DNA from 3 places in the Janthinobacterium goodfellowi genome. Region 1 is predicted to be linked to each of the others. Evidence: predicted binding sites of a transcription regulator. Region 1 holds the regulator's gene; each other region holds the start of a gene.
The links. Region 1 encodes HrcA, which represses chaperone genes, less so after heat shock. Its sites were predicted from a motif close to TTAGCACTCNNNNNNNNNGAGTGCTAA; they were not measured.
Positions count from the first base shown of each region.

Region 2: the regulator HrcA is predicted to act here: its motif matches at 2,080-2,106, upstream of rpoH (RNA polymerase sigma factor RpoH).
Region 3: the regulator HrcA is predicted to act here: its motif matches at 1,638-1,664, upstream of groES (co-chaperone GroES).

Region 1 is NZ_JBNYXN010000006.1:290,702-296,313, reverse strand. Features, by position in the region: gene mmsB (3-hydroxyisobutyrate dehydrogenase) at 1-14, shown strand, start outside; gene ACQ4WQ_RS22525 (hypothetical protein) at 203-784, opposite strand; gene ACQ4WQ_RS22520 (hypothetical protein) at 826-1,425, opposite strand; gene ACQ4WQ_RS22515 (HAD family hydrolase) at 1,670-2,395, shown strand; gene hrcA (heat-inducible transcriptional repressor HrcA) at 2,513-3,529, shown strand; gene fur (ferric iron uptake transcriptional regulator) at 3,581-4,012, opposite strand; gene ACQ4WQ_RS22500 (outer membrane protein assembly factor BamE) at 4,209-4,838, shown strand; gene dapB (4-hydroxy-tetrahydrodipicolinate reductase) at 4,858-5,612, shown strand, end outside.
Region 2 is NZ_JBNYXN010000008.1:200,749-206,360, forward strand. Features, by position in the region: gene ACQ4WQ_RS25855 (antibiotic biosynthesis monooxygenase family protein) at 1-39, shown strand, start outside; gene ACQ4WQ_RS25860 (hypothetical protein) at 36-488, opposite strand; gene ACQ4WQ_RS25865 (hypothetical protein) at 666-932, shown strand; gene rpoH (RNA polymerase sigma factor RpoH) at 1,021-1,914, opposite strand; gene ftsX (permease-like cell division protein FtsX) at 2,323-3,243, opposite strand; gene ACQ4WQ_RS25880 (cell division ATP-binding protein FtsE) at 3,240-3,983, opposite strand; gene ftsY (signal recognition particle-docking protein FtsY) at 3,992-5,050, opposite strand; gene ACQ4WQ_RS25890 (MerR family transcriptional regulator) at 5,215-5,612, opposite strand, start outside.
Region 3 is NZ_JBNYXN010000001.1:242,253-247,864, forward strand. Features, by position in the region: gene groL (chaperonin GroEL) at 1-1,054, opposite strand, end outside; gene groES (co-chaperone GroES) at 1,105-1,395, opposite strand; gene ACQ4WQ_RS01085 (hypothetical protein) at 1,921-2,667, shown strand; gene ACQ4WQ_RS01090 (DUF904 domain-containing protein) at 2,824-3,087, shown strand; gene ACQ4WQ_RS01095 (cell division protein ZapA) at 3,087-3,398, shown strand; RNA gene ssrS (6S RNA) at 3,453-3,630, shown strand; gene ACQ4WQ_RS01105 (EVE domain-containing protein) at 3,709-4,173, shown strand; gene ACQ4WQ_RS01110 (GGDEF domain-containing protein) at 4,170-5,612, opposite strand, start outside.

The DNA of each region.
Region 1 (5,612 bases):
ATCAAGCCGCCTGAGGAATTTTTGGGCAAAAAAAAGCCCGCTGGTGAAAGCGGGCTAAATCCAATTCTTGGAAGAGTTGGAGGAGACAGATGCATTATGCTGCATTGCCACATATAACTCCAATTTATCTTTGGAATATCAACTATAGATTTCCATGATATCTCTTCCTGGCAGCCGCGCGGCGGCTGCCAGCGCCGCAGCGTTAGCCCGGATTGCAGGCGATCTTTACAGTCGTCACGTTCGCTTCGCCCATGACGCCGACGCCGGTGTCTCCTAACACTTCGCATTTCAATCCGGTCGGCTGGGTAAAGACGCTGATGCCATACGTATCGCCATCGGGAACACGCATTCCCATAGTGAAAGTCGTGCTGTCCTTGGCCACCGCGGTTTGCGCATTGCCGTAGATTAAGATCAGGCCGTCGGCCGTCAGGCCAGTCACCGTACCGCCTACCGTGTAGGTATTTTGCGTGCACATGACCGCTGCCTGGATGCTCAGGTAGTGACCGGCCGAACCGGTTCCGCCACTGACGGTGCAATTCATGTGCGCGGGCTGGGTCTGCACGGTGATGTTGTAGTCGGTGCCATAGTCGATGCGCTTGGCAAAGGTAAACGAGGTCTGGCCCGCGTTGATCGGGAGATTGACGCCGCCGTTGGCCAGGACCAGGCCGTTGGTGTTCAAGTTGGTGATGGTGCCGCTGACATCATACGAGGCCTTGCCGCCGCAAGCAGCCAGTCCCAGGGTCAACAGCAGCGCGGCGAGAGGGCGCAGGCAGGATAACTTCATGTATTTCTCCAATCCAATATAGTGGTGACGAATCGCGTGGCTTACAGCGCCGTGCAGTTCAGTGCGGCGCCGGTCGTGGCGGCTGAACCCATGGTGCCGACGACATCGCGGCCGTTGGCGCTGGCAGAGCCCACGAACTTGCATGTCTGGCCCGTTGGATACGTCGCTATGGAAATGTTGTAAGCGATGCCGTCATTGACGTTCGGGAACGTATAGCTGGTGCTGCCTTTCAGCGGGCTGGTGGTGGTATTGCCGATGGCCAGGGTCAAGCCGTCGGCGGTCAAGCCCGTGATGGCGCCGCTCAGCGGATAGGAATTGGTCACGCAGCTCACGAAGGCCGTGGTCACGGTATAGCTCGATGCCTTGCCGGCGCCATTGGTAATCGTGCAGACGGCGCCATTTGGCTGTTGCGCGATGGTGATATCGTAGCGGTCATCGGTGCTGACCAGCTTGGTGAAAACAAAGGAAGTCTGGCCCGCGGAAACCGGCAAGCTTTCGCCATTATTCAGCAGAATCAGGCCATTTTTTGCCAGATTGGAGACTTGGCCGCTCAGATACAGGTTGCCGCCGCTGCCGCCGCAGGCCGCCAGTGTGACGGCGCAAGCCGCCGCCAGCATCGAGCGCAGGTACAAATTTTTCATACATTCTCCAAAACGAATTAGGTTGGGTAGCGCAACGCGGACGCTGGCGCCGCATTGGAATGGCGCCTATTTTAGTCTATCTGGCAAGCTCGATGATCTTGCCTTGTATCACCCTGTAACAATTTTTCGCCGGGAAGCGCTGGCCCGGCCCCATTTCACGGGGGCGCAGCCATGCTGGCGGCGGCGATCAATGCGACAATAGATGCAGGCTGCGCACTGTGGCGCGGCATCCACCGTGAGTCCCATGTCCCTTGCTCCTGTAAAACCTGCCGTGCCGCCCAAGGCTATCCTGTTCGACCTCGACGATACCTTGTGGCCCATCGCGCCCGTGATTGCCGCCGCCGAAACCCTGCTGCACGACTGGCTGGCCACGCATGCGCCCAAGGTGGCGCAGCAGTTTTCCATCGAGCTGCTGCGCCAGCACCGCCTGGCCATGCTGAACGAACAACCGCATTTCCATGGCAATCTGATCGAGTTGCGCCGCGCGGGCCTGCTGGCCGCCTTCGAGGCCGCTGGCGAGGATGCCGCCCTGGTCGACGGCGCCATCGCGCAGTTCCTGGCCGCGCGCCATCGCGTCCAGCCGTATGACGATGTCTTGCCAGGCCTGGCCTGGATGGGCCAGCGCATGCTGCTCGGCTCGATCTCGAATGGCAATGCGGACCTTGAAATTATCGGCCTGGCGCAGCATTTTAAGGTGTCGATTGCCGCCAGCGATTTCGGCGTGGCCAAGCCCGACGCCAGCATCTTCCTGGCCGCTTGCGCCGCGCTGGGCGTGGCGCCCCATGAGGCCGTGTATGTGGGCGACGATCTGTATTTCGATGTGACGGGAGCGCAAGGGGCGGGCATGCGTGCCGTGTGGATGAACCGCAAGGGCAGCGACGCCCACCTGGCCGCTGGCGTGCGGCCCGACGCCATCTGCGCCAACTTTGATGAATTGCTGCTGTGGCTGCAGGGGCAACTGGAAGATTGATCGCCGCCGGCCGGGCGAACGTGCATAATAGGCGCTGTTGATGCACGTTCGGCCGCTTTCGCTGCCGCTTGCTTAACAATATGCTTGTTTAAAGAATATTTGCTTACCTAAGACACCATGCAACTCGATACACGTGCCCAAACACTGCTGAAAGCCCTGGTCGAGCGATATATCGCCGACGGCCTGCCGGTCGGTTCGCGCGCCTTGTCGAAAATTTCCGGCCTCGACCTGTCGCCGGCCACGATCCGCAACATCATGGCCGACCTGGAAGAGCTCGGTTATGTGTCCAGTCCGCACACCTCGGCCGGACGCATCCCCACGCCGCGCGGCTACCGCATCTTTGTCGATACCTTGCTGACCGTCCGGCACCTGGACGAGCACATGGTGGAATCGCGCATGCGCCTGCAGACGCCGCAGCCGCAAAAAACCATCGCCAACGCGGCGCAGATGCTGTCGTCGCTGTCGCAATTCGCCGGCGTCGTGCTCAGCCCGCGCCGCGAATCCGTGTTCCAGCAAATCGAATTCCTGCGCCTGTCCGAAAAACGCATCCTGCTCGTCATCGTCGCCCCGGGCGGCGACGTGCAGAACCGTTTATTGCTGACGGAAGCCGACTATACGCCGGCGCAACTGGTGCAATCGGCTAACTATATCAACCAGAATTATGGCGGCCTGTCCTTCGACGCCGTGCGCGTGCGCCTGCAGGGCGAGCTGCGCCAGTTGCGCGACGACATGGGCAGTCTGATGCAGGCGGCCGTGGAAGCGGGCAGCGAAGCGATGGCCGACCATAGCGACGACATGGTGATTTCCGGCGAGCGCAACTTGCTCAGCGTGAGCGATCTGTCATCGAACATGCATTCGCTGCGCCAGATGTTCGACATGTTCGAGCAAAAGACGGGCTTGATGCAGTTGCTCGACGTGTCGAGCAAGGCGACGGGCGTGCAGATTTTTATCGGCGGCGAATCGAACCTGGTGCCGATGGATGAAATGAGCGTGGTGACGGCGCCGTATGAAGTCAACGGCACGATCGTGGGAACGTTGGGAGTGATCGGACCGACGCGCATGGCGTACGAGCGCGTGATTCCGATCGTTGATATTACGGCTAAATTACTGTCGAGCGCGCTCAGCCATCATTGATGCGGTTCAATGCTGCGCCGGCCGGCCCCTTGCGGGAGCGGCCGGCGTGGGTCAGGCTGTTTTGTGCGGGCAAGCTGTCTTGGTGCAGTTGCCGTAGATGGCCAGCGCGTGTTCGGCGATCTTGAAGCCGCGCTCTTCCGCCACTTTTTGCTGGCGGATTTCGATGTCTTCGTCGAAGAATTCTTCGACCCGGCCGCAATCGAGGCACACCAGGTGGTCGTGGTGGGAGCCTTCGTTGAGTTCGAAAATCGCCTTGCCGGTTTCAAAATGGTTGCGGTTGAGCAAGCCTGCCTGTTCGAATTGCGTCAGGACGCGGTAGACAGTTGCCAAGCCGACATCCATATTGTCGGCCAGCAGAATCTTGTAGACGTCTTCCGCGGTCAGGTGGCGTACCGGGCTACTCTGGAAGATATCGAGTATCTTCAGCCGTGGCAGGGTGGCTTTCAGGCCGCTTGCCTTGAGATCACTAGGATTGTTACTCATGTTTGTTGCTCGTATGTGGGTCAGGTGCTTTATCATATAGCGTTTTGTCGGGGAGTGCCAAAATATGCTTTTTTTTGGCGGGCCGGTCACTCCTGGCGTTTTGTTCATCCAATTGAGGTCATTTATGCGCGTAACACCGGCTGTATTGCCATCTCTCTGGCACCGTATTTCATTTCGAGCACCAGTCGTGGCAGGCATGGTGTGTGTCGCGCTGGCCATGTCCGGCTGCGCCAGCCGTGGCATCCTTGGCGAAAAGCCGGCAGCTGCTCAAAAAGAAGGCAAGGAACTGGTCCCCGAACAGGGCGCACAAACGACCACCATTACGCCGCTGCAAAAATTCATGTGGTTTTTCTCGCCCTACCGTCCTGACATTCAGCAAGGCAACTTTGTCTCCGAAGAGATGCTGGCCCAGTTGAAAGTAGGCATGACCCGCGACCAGGTGCGTTTCGTTCTCGGTACCTCGCTGCTGACCGATATCTTCCATGCCGACCGCTGGGATTATCCATTCCGCCTGGCCCGGGGCAGTGGCGAAACCACCAGCAGCCGCGTGGTCGTGTTCTTTGACAAAGAGGGCAAAGTGTCCCGTTTCGAAGGCGGCAACTTGCCGACGGAGAAAGAATACATCGACCGCATCGCCGGTCCGTCGCCCTTCGCCAAGGTTGCCAAGGCCGACGTGCCTGCTGCCGTCGTGCCGTCGCCCGTGGCGCCAAGCGCCGTGCCGGTACCGGCCGATGCCGCCCCTGCCATTCCTGTGAGCAAGCCTGACGTTGCACCTGCACCTGCCGCCGAGCCAGCGCCTGCGCCTGCCGCCGAACCCACCAAATAAGTTGCTGTAAGAGAATAAAATGACTGAACTGAAAATTGCCATCGCTGGCGCCAGCGGCCGCATGGGCCATATCCTGATCGAAGCGGTCAGTAACGCGCCCGACGCCGTTCTCGCGGGCGCCCTCGACCGCGCCGGTTCGCCGTCCGTCGGCCAGGATGCCGCGGCCTTCCTGGGCAAGCCTGCCGGCGTGCTGATCGCGTCCGACCTGGCCACCGGCCTGGCCGGCGCCGATTACCTGATCGACTTCACGCGCCCCGAAGGCACTTTGCAGCACCTGGCGTATTGCGCCGAGCACGGCATCAAGATGATCATCGGCACCACCGGTTTCGATGACGCGGGCAAGGCCGCCATTGCCGCCGCCGCCGAAAAGACGGCCATCATGTTCGCGCCGAACATGAGCGTGGGCGTGAATGTCACCATGAAGCTGCTGGAACTGGCCGCGAAAAGCCTGTCCGAAGGCTACGACATCGAAATCATTGAAGCGCACCACCGCTTCAAGGTCGATGCGCCGTCGGGCACGGCCCTGCAAATGGGCGAAGTGGTGGCCGGCGCCCTGGGCCGCGACCTGAAGGAATGCGCCGTGTACGGCCGCGAAGGCGTGACGGGCGAACGCGACCCGTCGACCATCGGCTTTGCCACCATCCGCGGCGGCGATATCGTGGGCGACCATACGGTGCTGTTTGCCGGCATCGGCGAACGCATCGAGATCAGCCACAAGTCGAGCAGCCGCGTCACCTATGCCCACGGCGCCCTGCGCGCCGCGCGTTTCCTGGC
Region 2 (5,612 bases), on a different contig from region 1:
CAGGCACCCGCCGACAGCCAGCGCCGCCACGGTATTTAGCGGGGCAGCGCGCCCTGCGTAATCTTGACCTTGACCCGGTAGGTGGGCGCGGCCGTGTCTAGGGCGGGCGGCGTGGCCGGGTCGACGTCGAGCAGGGTGAACGTCAGGTGGTTGACGGTCACTGAACTGGCGGCGCCGGGCATGGACTCGGACAGGACGATGTCGGTGGCGCCCGCGCTGTTGAGCAAACTGAAACTGTAGCTGACGTAGCCTTTCCACACGCACACGGCGCCCTTGCGGCAGCGGCTGTCGTTGACGCGCTCGAGTTTCAGGGTATCGGTGGCCGTGATGGCCACCTGTTCTCCCGGCGAGAGCACGTAGGTGACGCTGCGCGGCGTGTTTTCCGCGTCGCCGGCGCTGCCGGCCGCGCCGCAGCCCGCCAGCATGGCCAGGCAGGCGATGAACAGGGGTAACAACCACGTTCGGTACGATTGATGTAGGTAGTGCATGCTTTTCCTTTCAGTTGGAGCGTCCCGGCGTGGCGTCCACGCGCGGGATGAAAATGATAATAACAAAATGATATTTTCCCGGCGCACCATTGGCGCGCTGCGGATGAATTGACGTGCCGGCCACGCGGCGCGCCGATTACTGCGTAGAATGGCTGTTTTGAAAATCAGGAAACAACCATGAAAAAAACCGACCTGGCCAAAAGCGATGCCAAGAAACTGATGGGAAAGATGAATGTTCCCGGCGCCGGTGCATTCGGTAAGGAAGCGGTGGTCGTCGACCGCCGCGAGCAGCGCAAGCGCGATCAGGCTCTGGGCCTGGTGCCGTTCGCCGTCAAGCTGAACAGCGATCTGGTGTTGCAATTGCAGACCCTGGCCAAGGAACGCGGCGCGGATCTGAATGAATTGGTCGCCGAAGTCCTTGTCAAGGGCTTGGCTGCAGCGTAAGGGCTGACAATATTTATCTGTTGATAAATATTATTTATAAACTAAAAGGCGCCTTGCGGCGCCTTTTGCATTGCGGCATTGCTTTCTATTACACGTAGGCCGCCAGGGCGCCCTTCATTTTCTTCAGCGCCGCCACTTCGATCTGGCGGATGCGCTCGGCCGATACGCCGAACTCTTCCGCCAAGGCGTGCAGGGTGGCGCCGGAACCGTCGTCGTTGGCCAGCCAGCGCGCTTCGATGATGCGGCGCGAACGGGCGTCCAGCTTGGACAATGCCGTTTCCAGGCCTTCCGATTGCAGGCGGGTCACTTGTTCCGCTTCCAGCACCTTGGTCGGCTCGCTTTGCTCCGACGACAGGTAGGCGATCGGCGAAAACTTGTCGTCTTCATCGTCGGTCGGCGATTCCAGCGCGATGTCGCGGCCGCTCAAGCGCGTTTCCATCTCGATCACTTCTTCGCGCTTTACGTCGAGCAGCTTGGCCAGCGCGTCGATCTGCTTCGGCGTCATCGCGTCCAGGCCCGTCTTGTGGCTGCGCAGGTTGAAGAACAGCTTGCGCTGCGCCTTCGTCGTCGCGACCTTGACCAAGCGCCAGTTTTTCAGGATGTACTCATGCATCTCGGCTTTCACCCAGTGCATGGCGTACGACACCAGGCGCACGCCCTGGTCCGGATCGAAGCGTTTCACGGCTTTCATCAAGCCGATATTGCCTTCCTGAATCAGGTCGGCATGCGGCAAGCCATAGCCCAGATAGCCGCGGGCAATCGAGACCACCAGGCGCAGGTGCGACAGCACCAGCTCTTGTGCGGCGGCCAGGTCATTTTTTTCGCGCAGGCGTTTCGCCAGCGAAATTTCTTCGTCGTGGGTCAACATGGGCAGACGATTCACGGCCGAAATATAGGCGTCGATATTGCCCAGATTGCCAGTGAACCCGAGGCCCAGCGCATTACTTTTGGTCGGAACCAATGCGGATGTTGCGGACATCATAGTCATGTTTTCTCCCTCGTAGTCTTGCTGTGTTCCAGTTGGCCACATCACACGATGTGGCCCGATTGTCTGTTCTGTTTTGCGTATTCGGTCTTGCACTTTGCAGATCGCGGCACCATCTTCATCTGGCGTCCATGGCGGTTCTGCTGTTGGTATGTCCCTATATTAGCACTCTCTGCTTGAGAGTGCCAATCAGCACATTTAATCGTCCTGATAGCCTAAATACTATGGCGATTCAATGCTTGATATATATCTCTAAACAGCGCGATATAGCGCTCAACGACAACATGGCCAGTCTACGGCCTCTGGCTGAAGCGAGCCTTAAGAATACTTGCTAAATATCAAGATAACAGCAGATGGGGGGGGAGGCGCATGGCGGCACCGCAGGCGCCGCCATGGGAGGGAAGGTCAGTTCAGGCGCGCCAGGTGGCGCTGTACGCAGAGGAAGGCGCCGATCAGGCCCAGGCCGGCGCTGACGGCCAGCAAGCCGGCCATCGGCAACGGCGCCAGCGGCACCAGCTGGAATTCGGACGCATACAGGCGTGCAAACTCGGCAATCGCGGTATTGAGCGGCTGCAAGGCCAGCGCCACGGCGCCCAGCGCCAGCGCACCGGCGCACAGGCCCAGCAGGGCACCCGTGTAATAGAAGGGACGGTGGATGAACGTGTCGGTGGCGCCGATCAGTTTCGAGATGCTGATTTCATCGCGCTGCTGCATCACCTGCAGGCGGATGGTATTGAAGACCACGGCGATGACGGCCACGCCCAACGTGATCGCCAGCAACAGCAGCACCAGGCGCAGCACGCCCAGCAGGGCCGCCAGGCGCTTGACCCAGGCCGAATCGACTTGCGCCGATTCCACGCCCGGCAAGTGGCGCAACTGTTCCGCTACGGCATCGACATCCTGCGCTTCGCTGGCGCTGCTGAAGGCGTCCAGTTTCAGTACATAGCTGTCGGGCAGGGGATTGTCGCCCAGGGTGCTCAGTACGTCGGCCAGGCCGTTCTTGTTCTTCAGCGTGTCGAGCGCCTGTTCGCGCGGGATGAAGACGATCTTTGCCTTTTGCTCGCCCACGATCTTGCGCATGGCACTGGCCAGGGCCACGGCTTGCTCGCGCGGCGTGTCGATCTTCAGGAAAACGCTGATTTCCGGGTCGACCGACATTTGCTCCGACATCGGGCGCACATTGTCGAGCATGGTCAAGCCGGCGAACGGCAGCGACAGGGCGATGGCGACGACGAGCACGTTCAGTAAAAAGCCGCCTGGCGACTTGCGCAAATGAATCAGCGCCGAACCGAGGGCGAAGCGGTGTTGACGGAACCAGCCTCTCATGCCTGTTCTCCCTGCGCGTCGTCCTGGTCGGGGGCGGGCGCGAAATCGGGATCGGGCGGCGCGAAGACGGGCGCTTGCGTGGCCTTGTCGATGGCGACCAGCTGGCCGTTTTTCAGGTGGATCACGCGGGCGGCGGCGTCGAGCATCTGTTCGTCATGGCTGGAAATGAGGCAGGTCACGCCCACCGAATGGAATGCTTTGAGGGCATCGAGCACCTTGTTGGCGCTGGCGCGGTCCAGGTTGGCCGTCGGTTCGTCGGCCAGGATGATCTGCGGCCGGTTGACGATGGCGCGCGCGATCGACACGCGCTGCTGCTCGCCGCCCGACAGCGACAGCGGGCGCGCCATGGCGCGGTCCAGCAATCCCACCTTGTCGAGCGCGGCGCGTGCGCGCTGCTCGGCGGCCACTTTATGCGCGCCGACGACGAGCAGCGGCAGCATGACGTTGGCCAGGATGGAGCGGTCGTTCAGCAGTTTTTGCTGCTGGAAGATCAGGCCCATGTTACGGCGCAAGAACGGCACGCCGGCTGGCTTGATCTTCGCCATGTCCTGGCCATTGACGATCAGCTTGCCCGACGTGGGGCGTTCCATGGCGGCGATCATTTTCAGCAAGGTGGACTTGCCGGCGCCGGACGGGCCGGCCAGGAAGACCAGCTCGCCCTTGGCAATATTGAGTGAAATGTCGCTGAGCGCCACGGCGTCGGCGGAGTATTGCTTGGAGACGTGCTGAAATTCAATCATGTATGGGCTTATCCGAGCAGCGCTTCGACAAATTCGGCAGCCACGAAAGGCTGCAAGTCTTCAATTTTCTCACCGATACCGATGAAATACACGGGTACGGGGCGTACGCGGGCAATCGCCGCCAGCACGCCGCCCTTGGCGGTACCGTCCAGTTTGGTGATCACCAGGCCGCTCAGCTGCAGGGCATCGTCGAATGCCTTCACTTGCGTGAGGGCGTTCTGGCCCGTGTTGCCGTCGATGACAAGCAGGGTTTCATGCGGCGCGCCCTCCATGCCCTTGCCGATCACACGCTTGATTTTCTTTAATTCTTCCATCAGGTGCAACTGCGTCGGCAAGCGGCCGGCCGTATCGACCATCACCACGTCGATGCCGCGCGCTTTCGCCGATTGCACGGAGTCGTAGGCCACGGCGGCCGGGTCGCCCGATTCCTGCGAAATCACGGTGACGTTGTTGCGCTCGCCCCAGACCATCAGCTGCTCGCGCGCGGCGGCGCGGAAGGTATCGCCCGCGGCCAGCAGCACGGACTGGTTATTCGACTGCATGTGCTTGGCCAGCTTGCCGATGGTGGTGGTCTTGCCGGCGCCATTGACGCCGGAAATCATCATCACCAGCGGCTTGTGGCGGCCCAGCTCGAAGCGCTTTTCCAGCGGACTCAGGAGCTCGATCAGCAGCACTTTCAGCGCGGCCTTGACGGCGGCGGCGTCGAGCAGCTTGTCTTCCTTGACCTTTTTCTTCAATTCCGTGAGCAGGAATTCGGTGGCGTCGATGCCGGCGTCGGACATCAGCAGCGCCGCTTCCAGCTCTTCGTACAGGGCGTCGTCGATCTTCGCGCCGACGAACAGCACGGACAAGGTGTTCGAGGTTTTCGACAGGCCCGCTTTCAGGCGCGTCATCCACGATTTTTTCTCGGGTTCGGCGGCCACGATCACGGGCACGCGCTCGGCCGGCGCGCCGCTCAGGGGCGCAGCGGCAGGCTGCGGGGCAGGCGGCGTGGCGGCGGGAAGGACGAGGGGCTCGGCTGGCGCAGCCTCGGGAGCGATGGGTTTTTTCTTGAAGAAACTAAACATGGATGTGTGGTGGCGGGTGCTGACCTAAGGCCCGGCGGCGCCGGACACTGTGTTACGGGCTATTCTACCAGAGCGCGCCCGGCCCTTCATGCTTTACTGTTCGATTGGCAACATTGCGCGCCTATCCACGGAGATCGCCGCAGTTGCCAGGCTTTCCAGCCGGATCAATGGGTTTGCAGGGCCAGCGCCTGGTGGCGGCGGCGCCAGTCGGCGATGCTTTCGTCGACTTGCCGCAAGTCCAGCACATGCAGGAAGGAGGGCGGCTGCCTGGTCAGCACGGGACTGCGTCCGCCGGCCCACAATTCCATGCTTGGTGGCAAGTTTGCATGCAGTTGCTGCAGGCTGTCGCGCGTCTGGCGCTGCTTGCTGGCGCTGGAAAACGACAGCGCCACGATGTCGGCCCGCTGCGCGCGGGCGGCCGCGACGATGTCCGTCAGCGGCGTTTCCACCCCCAGCGACATGCAATGGGCGCCCGCCGCCGCGCACAGCGCCTCGGCCATCAGCAGGCCCAGGCCATGCCGCTCCTGCGGCAAGGTGCTGAGGACGATGCGCGGCGTGCGCG
Region 3 (5,612 bases), on a different contig from region 1:
GTACACGCACTTGTTTCACGCGTGCTTCGATCGAGGCAGCTTCGCCGGCGCCATCGATGACGATGGTGTTTTCCTTGCCCACTTCGATGCGTTTCGCCTGGCCCAGTTCGGCCAGGGTCACTTTTTCCAGGGTCAGGCCGACTTCTTCAGCGATCACCTGGCCGCCCGTCAGGACAGCGATGTCTTCCAGCATGGCTTTGCGGCGGTCGCCGAAGCCTGGTGCTTTCACTGCGCAGGTTTTCAGGATGCCGCGGATGTTGTTCACAACCAGGGTAGCCAGCGCTTCGCCTTCGATGTCTTCCGCAATGATCAGCAGTGGACGGCCAGCCTTGGCGACTTGTTCCAGTACCGGCAGCAGGTCACGGATGTTCGAGATTTTCTTGTCGCACAGCAGGACGAATGGGCTGTCCAGGACGGCAACTTGCTTCTCTGGGTTGTTGATGAAGTATGGCGACAGGTAGCCGCGGTCGAACTGCATGCCTTCAACGATGTCCAGCTCGTCGTTCAGCGACTTGCCGTCTTCCACCGTGATCACGCCTTCTTTGCCGACTTTTTCCATCGCTTCAGCGATACGCTCGCCGATCGAGTAGTCCGAGTTCGCCGAGATCGCGCCAACCTGGGCGATTTCCTTGGTCGTGGTGCAAGGACGGGCGATTTTCGCCAGTTCTTCGACGGTTGCTGCAACAGCTTTGTCGATACCGCGCTTCAGGTCCATCGGGTTCATGCCGGCGGCAACGAACTTCATGCCTTCGCGCACGATGGCTTGTGCCAGCACGGTCGCGGTGGTGGTGCCGTCGCCGGCGTTGTCGCTGGTGCGGGAAGCCACTTCCTTGACCATTTGCGCGCCCATGTTCATGAGCTTGTCTTTGAGTTCAACTTCTTTCGCTACCGACACGCCGTCCTTGGTGACGGTAGGGGCGCCGAACGAGCGCTCCAGCACGACGTTGCGGCCTTTCGGGCCCAAGGTGACTTTGACTGCGTTGGCGAGGATGTTGACGCCTTCGACCATCTTGGCGCGCGCTGCGTCGCCGAATACTACTTCTTTAGCTGCCATGTTCAATTCTCCTGAGTTTCGGGATGTATCTGTCTACAACGTGGAAACAATTACTTGACGACGATCGCCATGATGTCTTCTTCGCGCATGACCAGCAGCTCATCGCCGTCAACTTTGACGGTTTGGCCGGCGTACTTGCCGAACAGGACGCGGTCGCCCACTTTGACATCCAGAGGACGGACTTTGCCGTCGTCGAGAATCTTGCCATTGCCTACGGCAAGGACTTCGCCTTGATCCGGTTTTTCAGCAGCTGCATCAGGAATGATGAGGCCGGACGCAGTCTTGGTTTCCTGGTCGAGGCGTTTGACGATGACGCGATCGTTCAATGGGCGCAGATTCATACAAAACTCCTTAAAGTTCAATGGATAGGTGTTGCTAAATGAATACATGCCTGGCACAGCGCCAGGCGTGCTTTCAGTGACCGCCGTTGAAAGCAGCCCGCAACGGTCAAGCAAACCCCATGGCATCGTGTGCATGCCGGCGCTGGGCAGTGGTGGCATCGCGGCGTCGCCCGCCGCGTAGCGTTCCCTGCTGTTGCCCGGCAGACACCATCATGTCCTGAGGATTGCTACGAAAGAGTTTGTTAGCACTCTCTACTAACGAGTGCTAATTATAGGGACGGTAGGGGGCTTATTCAAGGGCTTATTCTCCGGGAAGATAAGCTTAGACGTTCTGCGCAGCCTGCATTTACGCAGGGTTTGCGCAAACGCAAGCCTCGTTCCCGGGCGTCAGCAACAGGCGCGACTCTAGCATGCCCGTCAGGCGAGCGGCGTTCCTGTACGCACGAGAAACAGGGTTTTGCTATGGACTTTGATAAGATGATTGCAATTGCATATCAATATTTCCCCTGTACCAGAAAGCACACCATGCCATCGACTCTTTCCCGTCCCGCCCTGCGCCTGCTCGGTGCCGCCCTCGTCGGCCTCGCCTGCCTGGGCAATGCCGCCGCGCAAACGCCCACCATTCTCGACGAGATCACCGTGGCCACCCTGACGCCGCTGGAAAAGGAAATGCTGCTCAACGAGCTGTTCAACGACCTGAACAAGGATGACGATGACCAGGAAGCCCATGTGTGGGACAACGGCGGCGACCGTGGCGTGCGGGTGAAGGTCACATATAACTTCAGCAACTCCGGCATGACGGAACACAGCCTGAAGGCGCACATCTGCCGCGACCTGAAATTCGTCGTCACGGCGGGCGACAAGTCGCAAGACCTGAGCCGCCGTACGTGCTCGCAGAACAGCGGCCGTTGGGATGTGCAGGGCAAGGACCCGGCGCCCGTCGTGTATCCGCCCTTCCTGTCCGACGTGACCATCGCCAGGCTCAATGCGAAGGAACAGATATCCTTGCTGACGGCCGCCGTGCGCACCCTGAAAGATGAAGAAGATGGCAAGACCCGTGAATGGAGCAACAAGGGGCTGGGCAATGCCGTGCCCTTGCGCGTCACTTTGACGCCCTCGCGGACGGACGCCAAACCTGGCAGCTACCGCCGTACTTGCCGCGACTTGACGATGGTGCTTGACGGCAAGAGCGGCAAGCAGGAATTGACGCGCCGCTCGTGCGAAAACCGCTATGGCGGTCTCGATATCGAACCCGATTACGTCGACGAGTAAAACGCTGCCATCGCGGCGCCGGCGGATGCGTGCAGATGGCGAAACGCGCCGGAAAAAGCGTGTATTTCACGGCAACTGACCTGCATTGATGTAAATATGTGTGACAGCGGCGTGATTCGATTGACGCCCATGGAGCGTCCGCCCTATAGTGGCGGGATGATTTCCGAATTCAACGAATTATCCGACAAAATAGGCCTGCTGGCCGAAATGACCCATGCGCTGCGTCGTGAAAACGCGCAACTGCGCAAGGACAATGCCGCGCTGGCCGCCGAGAACGCCCTGTATGTGCAGCGCATGCGCGAGGCGCAGGAGCGGGTCGAGGCGTTGCTGGAAAAAATTCCCGAACTGGTGCAAGCCGGCCTGGAGCAAGCCGCTTCGGAGGCAGGCGCCTATCTTGCCGAGAACGAGAAGGAAGCGTAATGCCGCGTGTCGATGTCAATATCATGGGCCAGTCCTACAGCATGGTCTGCCGCGACGGCGAAGAGCGCGCGCTGCGCGAAGCGGCGATCTATCTCGATAGCAAAATGAAAGCCATCCGCGACGCGGGCAAGGTCAAGGGCAACGACCGCATCGCCGTGCTGGCCGCGCTGGGCGTGGCCGCGGAATTCCTTTCCGTGAAGTCGCCGCAAGGTCCGCTGTCGGAGCTGACGATCCTGGAAGTGAAGCAAAAGATCTCGGCCATGCACACGGTATTGGATAGCGCATTGACGCCCCAGGAAAACCTTTTTTAAGCGGACACGGTACGATTTGTCTTTGCGATGCGCGATCAAAGGAGTAAACTTGGGTCTACCCTGCGGTGTTCGCGATTGCCATATATTCCTTGAACCATTTATGCGCATCGGTTGCGAATTTTGTTTGATGGGAGTGAGCGTCGCTCGTTCGACGAACCCGAAATTGAACTAACGTGACCACCTTGAACCGTTTGGTTCGGGATGCCGGCATAGCGGCACAGGCGGGGCCCAATTTGCATTACCACCGAAAACGGTTGCCGCATCCTGCGCAACCGTTTTTTTACGTCTGGCGCTTTCACACGGAGTCTGCATGAAACAATACTGGCTGATGAAATCCGAACCCGATGAAGTGAGCATCGACGACCTGATGGCCGCACCCGGGCACACCATGCCCTGGTTCGGCGTGCGCAACTACCAGGCGCGCAACTTCATGCGCGACGGCATGCAGGCCGGCGACGGCGTGCTGTTCTATCACTCGAGCTGCCCGCAGCCGGGCGTGGCGGGCGTGGCCGAAGTGGCCAGCGGCGCGTATCCCGATCACAGCCAGTTTGAAGAGGGCGGCAAGTATTTCGATGCCAAGGCCACTTTGGCCCAGCCGCGCTGGATCAGCGTCGACGTGCGGGGCCTGAAGAAGACGGCGCTGTTGCCCCTGTCCGAGATGCGCCAGATGCCGGAACTGGAAGACATGCTGCTGCTCAAGAAGGGCAGCCGGCTGTCGATCACGCCCGTGACGCCGGCGCAATGGAAGGTCATTATCGGCAAGTTGAAGGCCTAGTCCTCGACCCGGTTGCGGCCATTCTGCTTGGCCCGGTACAGGGCCTGGTCGGCGGCGGCCAGCAATTGTTCCGGCGTCCGTCCCGCGCCATTCAGGGCCAGGCCGATGCTGGCCGTCACCAGGCCGCCGCGCGACGGCGCGTGGACGATGGCGGCCGCGGCGATCGCTTCCTGCATCTTGTGCGCCACCGCCAGCGCGCCGTCGCCATCGGTGGCGGGCAGGATGGCGGCAAATTCCTCGCCGCCGAAGCGGGCCGCCAGGTCGCTGGCGCGCGGCAGCGCGGAATGCAGGGCCGCCGCGACCTGCACCAGGCAGGCGTCGCCATACGGGTGGCCGAAGCTATCGTTGAGGCTTTTGAAGAAATCGATATCGATGATCAGCAGCGCCAGCGGCTCATGGTTGCGCGCTGCCCGCTGCCACTCCAGCTGCAGGGTCTGGTCAAAGCAGCGCCGGTTGGCGATGCCCGTCAAACCATCCGTCAGCGACAGCTTTTCCAGCTTGTCATGCGCCGCGCGCAGGGCCAGCTCGCTTTGCATGTAGCGGCTTTGCAGGGTGGCCGAGCGCAGCGCGTGGACCAGCAGCGCGACGAACAGCGACGCCGCCGCCAGGTAGAAATGCGTGCGCATGACGGCAAAGCCCAGGCCCAGCAGGGCGGCCGTAAAGAAGATGGGACTGAAATTGTCGATCAGCAGGGTCAGCTTTTGCGGGGGAGGCTGCGTCTGCGGGCTTTCCGTCCCGGACTGCGCCGCCGGGATGCGCGCGGGGAGCATCGCCAGCAGCACCAGCAGCACCAGCAGCAGGAACGGCAGGTTTGGCAGCACTTCGCTCCAGGCTTGCGTCACGCCATGCAAGGTCAGATAGTTATACGTGGCCGCGCAGCCCGCATAGCACCATAAAAATACCGTCAGCAGCAGGTAAAAGCGGCCTTGCCCGCCATCGCGGCGGTGCGCCAGCAGGCGCAGCGAGGCGCAGCAGGCCAGGGCCAGGTTTTCCACGTTGTAGGTCAGCACCAGCAGGCTGGCGGGAATCGGCGCGATGGAGCGCTGGTCGAAGGGCGACACCGAAAAGATGGCCGTATAGGCAAGGTAGGCCGCCAGCAGCACTTGCACGGCGTCGAGCCATTGCAGGGTGCGCGGGGGATGCTCGTGCGTCACGGACGACATGGCCAGCAGCAGGGGCGCGCCATACATGAAATAGGCGAAATCGGAAAAATACGTGGTGTCGGAGGCCACTTGCCCACTCAGGTCTTGCCAGGCCGATAATGTCATGCCCGTGCTCCAGAACAGCATGGCCACGGCGAACAGAGCCCAGCCTGTCCTGACGGCGCCTGCCGCGCTGACGTAGGCGCAGCGGCAACAGGCGGCCAGCGCCAGCAGGGGCGAGGCGATGTTGAATGCATAGCTCACCCAGGGCGCGCGCGTGCCGGCCCAGGCCGTCAA